2 regions of the Exiguobacterium sp. s64 genome follow, and region 2 is predicted to be linked to the other one. Evidence: riboswitches for the same ligand, from Rfam matches in the RefSeq annotation. Region 2 holds a riboswitch; the other holds the start of a gene.
The links. A riboswitch is a leader RNA that binds a small molecule or an ion and turns the genes downstream of it on or off. The one in region 2 is predicted to bind S-adenosylmethionine.
Positions count from the first base shown of each region.

Region 1: linked by a shared signal. The riboswitch ahead of KNP64_RS08930 (Na+/H+ antiporter NhaC family protein) and the one ahead of msrA (peptide-methionine (S)-S-oxide reductase MsrA) in region 2 are both predicted to bind S-adenosylmethionine.

Region 1 covers NZ_JACSLH010000005.1:34,208-38,632, forward strand. The annotation lists gene KNP64_RS08925 (GGDEF domain-containing protein) at 1-1,584, shown strand, start outside; SAM riboswitch class I at 1,681-1,776, shown strand; gene KNP64_RS08930 (Na+/H+ antiporter NhaC family protein) at 1,829-3,130, shown strand; gene KNP64_RS08935 (TVP38/TMEM64 family protein) at 3,152-3,802, opposite strand; gene trhO (oxygen-dependent tRNA uridine(34) hydroxylase TrhO) at 4,025-4,425, shown strand, end outside.
Region 2 covers NZ_JACSLH010000002.1:103,448-107,872, forward strand. The annotation lists gene rlmN (dual-specificity RNA methyltransferase RlmN) at 1-554, opposite strand, end outside; gene KNP64_RS04090 (amidase family protein) at 624-2,027, opposite strand; gene KNP64_RS04095 (hypothetical protein) at 2,139-2,300, shown strand; SAM riboswitch class I at 2,345-2,445, shown strand; gene msrA (peptide-methionine (S)-S-oxide reductase MsrA) at 2,510-3,022, shown strand; gene KNP64_RS04105 (GRP family sugar transporter) at 3,053-3,916, opposite strand; tRNA gene KNP64_RS04110 (tRNA-Ala) at 4,051-4,123, shown strand; gene KNP64_RS04115 (four-helix bundle copper-binding protein) at 4,237-4,425, shown strand, end outside.

The DNA of each region.
Region 1 (4,425 bases), on a different contig from region 2:
ATGCCGGCCATCGAGCCGTTACCGTTCATCTTGATTGCGTTGCTCGTCATTACTTTTCAAATGGACTCCATTGAACGGAAAGGCGTCTACTTTACCTTTTCGGAAAGCATCGTCTTAATCATTTTCTTATTCTTCGATTTCGAGACGGCACTGTTCGTCAATCAAATCGGGCTAATCGTCTTTCAATTCGTCAACTTAAAACCGCGTGTCGCGCTTCGGCGCTTCCGCTTCACGTATCCGTGGAACGCCATCACATCATTTTTGGAAATCGCAATCCCAGCCAGCGTGTACTTGGCACTCGGCGGTGTGACTGGTCTTGGCTTCTATTCCCAAGACTCGTTTCTGCCGCTTGCCGGCTTGATTGTGGCCATCATCTTAAACACGGTCGTACAAAAGTATCAAGTCGGTTGGTGGTTCCGTGTCGATATCCCGGTCCGCGACTTTCTAAACATCGCGTTTTACACGTATATCGTCAGTCTCGTCTTCATTTTAGCAGCCTCGCTCTTCCGTGAGACGAACTTGCTTGTCGTCAGCAGTATCGCCGCCGCACTCACCTTCTTTATTAAGCGGCTCATCATCCAGAAAGGTCGGCAAGACGCCTTCAAATCGTTGATTGAACAATATGATGAGGCAAAAGAAGCCGTGTCGTTGTCGCAAAGCGAGGCGCAAGCCATCGAGGTGTTCCTCAGTCAATGTGAACGACTCAACGAGTACGACGAAGGGTTCGTCGAGTTCAAACTGTTCGACCGCACACTTTACTTTGATTTAAAGACGCGCCAGCCGATCGATCGCCACGTCGTCTTTGATTTACTCGATGCAACCTATCCGAACGAAGCCACGGTCGAGTATGAGATGCGCTTTGAATGGGACGCCCCGTTATCGAACGAGTTCGATGAAGACTATCATAGCTTCATCTCGGTCCGTTCCGAGGAAATCGAAGGCATCCGCACGTGGCTCGTCATGACCGGCGAGCACGTCTATGGCTATCCGCCCATCATTCAACGCGAAATCGTCAAACTGCTCAAATCGTTCAATCGAACGATCAGCCGCTGCCATGAACGCGACCGCCTCTATACCGAGAGCCGGACGGACAGTTTGACACTCCTTGCCAATGCCCGGGCTTTTTATGAATACGGGATTCAGCAAATTTCGGACGGGTCGATGTATCCGATTTCCGTCGCGATGCTCGATATCGACTTTTTCAAAAAAATTAACGACACGTACGGACACCAAGTCGGAGACAGCGTACTCCAAGAGTTCGGCCGCCGCATCCGGCAAGTGCTCCGCACCGATGATTTCGCAGCCCGTTATGGCGGGGAGGAGTTCATCTTGCTGTTGAACCGGTGCGATGTCGAAGCAGCCGTCGAGATTGCCGAGCGCATCCGTCAACAGATCGAGACGAAACCGTTCCACGTCGACGGAATCGACATCCCCGTGACAGCCTCGATCGGGGTTGATACGATTCAAGCGTTCGGGGACAAACGTCTCGACGATACGATTCGCAACGCCGACCGGGCACTTTACGTCGGCGGAAAGTATGCCGGACGCAACCGCGTCGCCCATTATAATTTCTTGACGTCCTGATTCGCCCCCACGTTCATCACGTGGGGGTTTGCTGTTGACAAGCAGATTTGAAACAGGTACGTTAGGGAACGTGTCTTATAACTAAATATCACAACTTTTTTATCAAGAGAGACTGAGGGACTGGCCCGTCGACGTCTCGGCAGCGGGTAACCTGTGCCAAATCCAGCGAGCAGTCTGCTCGAAAGATGAAAAAAGTGTTTTCTTGTAGAGAGAGCCTTTTTTCAGAAGGCTCTCTTTTTATTTTATGAATGAGGTGAATCGATTGGAACAACCGACAGCTAACAAATGGGCACTATTGCCTTTGCTCGTCTTCCTCGTCTTCTTTATCGGGGCAGGCATCTACTATAACGACTTTTATAAATTCCCGGTCCTGATCGCGGCGTTGATCGCGGTCATCGTCGCGGCGATGATGACGAAAGGCAGCGTCACTCAGACGGTCGAGCGTGTCGCCCAAGGTGCGGGGAACCCCGGCATTTTAATCATGGTCTTCATCTTCTTGCTCGCCGGAGCGTTCTCGAGTGTCGCCGAAGCAATCGGCGCAATCGACGCGACCGTCAATGCGGCGCTGACATTTTTACCGTCCTCGCTTCTACTGAGCGGTTTATTCGTCATCGCGGCTTTCATCTCGATGGCGATGGGAACGTCGACGGGCACGATTGCCGCCCTCGCCCCGATCGCGCTCGGTATCCACGAAGAAAGTGGCGTCAATATCGCCATCGCGGCGGCTGCCGTCGTCGGTGGTGCCATGTTCGGGGACAACTTGTCGTTCATCTCGGACACGACAATCGCTGCCGTCCGGACCCAGCGTACCAATATGCGTGACAAATTCCGAACCAACTTTTGGATTGTCCTCCCGGCCGCCCTTATCACAATCGTCCTCTTATCGGTGTTATCGAGTGGAGAATCGACTGTCGATGCAGCCGCGTTCGAATGGTATAAACTCATTCCATACCTCGCCGTCATCGCTCTCGCCTTGACCGGGTTGAACGTCATTCTCGTTTTGCTTGGCGGGATCGCCTTGACCGGCATCATCGGTTTGATCGATGGGAGTTTGGCTGTCACTTCATACGTCACGGCTATGGCAGACGGGATGATGGGTATGGCCGAGATTTCGCTCTTGACGCTCCTCATGGGCGGACTCGTCGGACTCATCTCACATAACGGCGGGCTCACTTACTTGCGTGACGCGCTCACGTCGCGGATTCAAAAACGTGCCGGTGCCGAATGGAGCATCGCCGGGCTCGTCAGCGCGACCAACGTCGCGACGGCGAACAACACGATCTCGATTCTTGTGGCCGGTCCGCTCGCCGCCAATATCGCCGATACGTATGACATCGAGCGAAAGAAATCAGCGAGTGTGCTCGACATCTTCTCGTGTGGCGTCCAAGGCCTGTTGCCTTATGGGGCACAGTTGCTCATCGCCGCCGAATTGACGAATACGGCGTCACCAGCGCTCGTCCCGTATATGTTCTATCCATTCCTGCTCTTCATTTGCGGAGGGCTGGCCATCGTCTTTAACTTCCCGCGTTTCAAAAAGCGCGCCTAACCAAAACGACCCTTTGAAGCACTAGCTTCGAAGGGTCGTTTGACGTTTCGTTTCACGTTCACGTTGAAGTTGTTCGTTGCGTTTTTTGAAGGCGCGCCGCTTGAGCAATTCCTCGAGACCACGGCTGATCGCCCAAAGGATAAACAGTAACAGTCCAAGCATCGATAAGCGGAACGGACTTTGAATAAACTCTTCCCACTGGTCACCAATGACCGAAAAAATCAAGACGACAAGCAGTTTCCCGAACCCCGCCGCCATGATGAATGTCCGAAGCGGCATTTGAATGAGGGCGAGTAAGTATGTGATCAAACTGACCGGGATGAACGGGAGCGAATATAAAAACCCAAGCGAGATCGGGCTCATATGGTTGATGCGTTCCAGCCAATATACCCCTTGTTTATGTTTTTCGAGCCACCGTGTCATCGGTTTACGGAATACGTAACGGACGGCTGTAAAGACAAGAATCGTCCCTAGTAAACTACCGACCCAAGACAATAACGTCCCGAGCAAGAACCCATACGTGGCCGCGTTCGCCGAAATGATGAGGACGAGCGGAAGAAATGGAAAGATCGCCTCAAGGAACGGCGCCCCTAGTCCCGCCCATGGGCCTCCCGGAAGCTCTTGCAGCCATTCAATCAGTTGGATAATCCATTGTTGGAGTGATGTGAGCATATCAGTTTCCACCTTCGACTTTCATTAATACCTTTTACCCGATTTCGCTCAGGAAGACGCATCCCCCTGCACGCCAGTAAAAAAAATAAAAAGTATTTGCGAAATTTCGCTGTGATATCTATCATATAATATGGACTTGTGGTTGCAGGCAAGTCCGCTCGTCGAACGACACAACCCAACGTTCGTTTTCCTGCAAAAAACTGAACACAGGGGAGTAATAACATGGAAACAAAACCAATGCGGGTCTTGCTGTACTATAAGTACGTCAACATCGAAGACCCAGAAACGCTCACACAAGAGCACCTCAAGTATTGTAAGGACCTTGGCATCAAAGGACGGATCTTGATTTCTTCCGAAGGAATCAACGGAACGTGCTCTGGGACTTGGGAACAGACCGAGCAATACATGAACGACTTGAAAGCGAACCCGCTTTTCAGCGATATCGAGTTCAAAATCGATGAAGTCGAAGAGCATGCGTTCAAAAAAATCTTTGTCCGTCATAAGAAAGAGCTTGTGACGTGGCGCTTTGATGGTGAGTTCGACGTTCCTAAACAGCACGGTGCGTACCTCGAACCGGCAGAATGGAAAGAGATGATGAATCGCGACGATGTCGTCATCCTCGA
Region 2 (4,425 bases):
GCGAGACCGCGCTCGTCCTTGACGACACGCAGGAAGTCGACCAAGTTGTCAAAGTTATCGAACGGTTCGCCGATTCCCATGACGACGATATGGCTGACCCGGGCCCCTTCGCCGACTTCGTCCAAGTAGTGTTGCACGGTCATAATTTGTTCGACGACTTCGCCCGCTGTCAAATCACGTGTCTTCTTCAAGAGACCGCTCGCACAGAAGCTGCAGCCGATATTGCACCCGACCTGCGTTGTTACACAGACCGAACGGCCGTACTTATGTCGCATGAGCACAGTCTCGATATAGTGCCCGTCGTGTAGTTTAAGTAAAAATTTGACCGTCCCGTCGCCCGCCTCTTGTTTGACGAACAGGTCTTGCGTCGAGATGACGTATTCGGCGGCGAGCGCCTCACGCACCTCGGCCCGTACCGAGATGTCCTCGATTTGTTTCACTCGGTCGATGTAGAGCGAGTCCCAGATTTGTCTCGCATGGAAAGCGCTGTATCCCCAAGAGACACACGCTTCTGTCAGCTGATCGAACGTCAGCCCGTATATAGATGGTTTCATTGCTATCTGTCCTTTCTTCAATCCGCATACGTACCATTGTAGCGGACGTGGACGACGGGTGCAACGTTCTTATAACGGTGGAACGGGACGCGAAATATGTCGCTCGAACGCATACGCCAGACGGATCAAGTCACGTTCGGCATAACTCGTCCCGGTGAACGATAGGCCGAACGGCGCCCCACTCGCTTTCAAGCGATATGGGATCGTGATGGTCGGATGCCCGGCTTTTGCCGCCATGTCATAGTTCAAATCGTGAGGCAAGACGAGCGCGTGCAACTGTTGTTCGTTTAATAGGCGGTCGAGTCCGTCCGTCTTGGCGTCACGCACGTCATCGAGCCGGCGCGTCAAATAGGCCGCCTCGATGAGACGTCCCGACAATCTTTCCGCCTTTTCGAACGTCTTTTGTCCGTGCGGGATCGTCTCAGGATGTCTGTTGTTCCAGTCCATCAAATCAGACAACGTCTCGTATGGGAGTGTCGTCGTGGCCAGGTACGCCTCGATCCCGAGTTTGAACTCGTGGTACAAAATATCGCCTTGGTCGAGCGTATCATGGGCGGGCAGCTCGACTTCGACAAGGTCGATGCCGCTCTGTTTCAACAGCTCGGTCGCCTCACCGTATAATGCTTGTTCTTCTGCTGATAAATCAGCCTTGACGATCCCGACACGCATCCCGACCGCTTGGCGCTCGTCGAGGCACGTCCGATACGGCGGACCGGCCGGGAGGTTGAGTGTCGCCGGGTCCGCCGGGTCTTCCCCTACCATCACCTCAAGTGCCCTTACCGCGTCTTCGAGCGTTCGTGCCATCGGTCCCGCCGTGTCTTGCGACCGCGAGATCGGGATGATGCCACTCCGACTGATGAGGCCGACGGTCGGTTTGATGCCGACGATGCCATTGTGCACGCTCGGATGGATGATGGAGCCGCTCGTCTCGCTACCGACAGCGAGCAGTGTCAGGTTCGCTGCAACCGCAGAGGCCGAACCTGAGCTCGAACCTCCGACATCGAGCTTATCCCCATATGGATTGAGCGCCTGCCCACCGACGCCGCTCCAGCCGTTCGGCATGCCCTCGGTCAAAAAGTTGGCCCATTCGGACAAGTTCGCTTTCCCGAGGATGATGGCCCCGCTCGCTCGCAGGTTTTGGACGAGATGGGCGTCCCGGCCTGCGAAGTGATGCGCGAGTGCGACGGCCCCGGCCGTCGTCTTCATGAGTCCGGCTGTCTCGACATTGTCTTTGATCAAGACAGGAATGCCGAGTAGCGGCAAGCGTAGCCCGCGACGAAATGCCCGGTCAGCCGACTCGGCCTCGAACAAGACGTCCGGGTTCACTTGAATGACCGCCTTCAGTTTGTCGTTGAACTGGGCGATCCGGGTCAAATAATAGGCCGTCACGTCACGCGCCGTGAACGTTCCTTCTTTATATCCGCGATGGGCGGTTTCGATATCGAGTTCCATAAAATCAAATGTGTCAGTCATATTGATTCCTCCTTTGGTCACTCGATGGTATTCGCTATCGACATTTGATTTCCTGTTTTCGTTCGCCAACGAATGTGTAACTTGGTACACTGAAAGAAAAGGGAGGTTACTATGAACCGTTCGTACGTGCTCGTCTTGCTTGCCGTGTTCGCTCTGTTTTTCTTGCAACTGTATGCCGGCGACCTGCCGTTCGTCTTGCCAATCTCAATCGGGCTCATCGTTTTGATTATCGGTGCCACTTTGCTGAAACTCCGACGAAAATCAAATCGTTGACGTCACTTCGAGGCAGATGGTATGATGCTGTCACCAACTACATATCGATATCTTGAGTGAACGAGAGACCTGGCTCTATGACTTCACAGCAACCTGCTTCGGCAAGGTGCTACTTCCAGCAAGGCGTAAGCCTTGGCCGATATGACAGAGCGCTCATGTCGATGACATGGGCGCTTTTTTTTGGGAATTAACCTAAGGGGGACAAGATAATGGAGAAAGCAACATTCGCAGGTGGGTGTTTTTGGTGCATGGTGACGCCGTTCGAGGAACAACCTGGCATCGAATCGATCGTATCGGGTTATACGGGAGGTCACGTCGACGATCCGACGTATGAACAAGTGAAGACAGGGACGACGGGACACTACGAGGTCGTCGAGATCACGTTCGATCCGACGCTGTTCGCATATGAGCGACTGCTCGAACTGTATTGGATTCAGACCGATCCGACCGACGACGGCGGCCAGTTCCAAGACCGAGGCAGCCAATATGCGCCGGCCATCTTCTATCATACGGCGGAGCAGCGCATCGCGGCCGAGAAGAGCCGGGACGAGCTCGCGGCGAGCGGACGCTTCAAACAGCCAATCGTCACGAAAATCTTGCCGGCTGATGTGTTCTATCCGGCCGAGGAGTACCATCAAGACTTCCATAAAAAAAATCCGGCCCACTATAAAGAGGACCGGAAGAAATCTGGGCGCGACGCATTCATCGAGCAAGCCTGGTAAGCAAAAAGACGGGTCGCTGGACCCGTCTTTTTAGCTTTTCGCAATCCCGAGCATGAATCCGGCCACGACGATTAGCCCGATTCCCATAAAGACGAAGACACGTTCTTTCGTCGTCTTCTTTTCTTTCAATAGATAAATTCCGCCGAGTGTCGCCACGACGACGTTCAATTGGGATAAGGCGAATGACGTCGCGATGCCGACCTCACCGCTCGAGACGAACAGACCGAAGTTCCCGATTCCCCAGGCCAGACCGGCCAAGATGTTTTTGAACGTCTTCGGATCGAACTTTTTGACGTCTTTCTCACGCAGGCTGAACAACAGTGCCGCGATGAACATCCCGACCGATTGCGGCAAGATGGCCGTGATACCGTCGACCTCGAAATAGTTCGTCAAGACGGCGTACGTCACGTACCCGATACTCGACACGAGCAGGACGAGCAAGCCTTTTTTCAAGGCGCCGCTGCTGTCGCTGTCTTTCTTCTGTTGATACGACGTCAGCGCCGCCCCGATGATAATCAACACGAGCGCCGAGAACCCGAGCCACAGTTCGGTCGACGTCTGCCAATCACCGAGCACGATGACGCCGAACAAGGACGTCCCGACGAGTTGCATGCCGGTGCTGATCGGCATCGCTTTCGATACACTTAAAATTTGGAACGATTGGAACTGTAAATATTGACCAAGTGCCCAGAACACACCGGAGATGAAACCGGTCACGAGCGCGAGAGTCGTGAACTCCGGACTGAAGACGAGTGCGATGATGACCGCCATCACCATCGCCCCAATCGTCGTCCCAATCAACTGTTGAATCGGCTTACCGCCGACTTTTGAAACGATGAGCGGGATACTCCCCCACATCAAGGCAGGTAAGAGTGCGAGTAAAATCATTTCCATGGATGACACCTGCTTTCGTAGAATAATATTACTCATGATTTTCCCACGTTTTGGCCGGATTAAACTTTGTTCAAAAAAATTTAAAAATACCCATTGCCAAATGTTTTACTAGGATGATATAATAATTTTCGAACGGGGCATTAGCTCAGCTGGGAGAGCGCCACGCTGGCAGCGTGGAGGTCAGCGGTTCGAGCCCGCTATGCTCCATTATCGAAGTCACCACTCATTTGAGGGGTGACTTTTTTGCGTCTGTGCCCGGTTTAAGTCACCTGGTAGCGGGTAATGATTGTAAGACATCATTATTCTAAGGGGGACTTACTATGGATCGTGTCTCTGTCGAAGAGACCGTTTTAGCCGTCATCGACTGCATGCGGGCAAGCAATCACTGTTTCTCAAAATGTTTACAAGAAGAGGATTTATTGATGGTCGCCGAATGCATCCGGCTCACGAAAGAATGTTCGGAGGTATGCGCCCTCGCCTTGAACGCACTCGAGACGGATTCGGCCTTC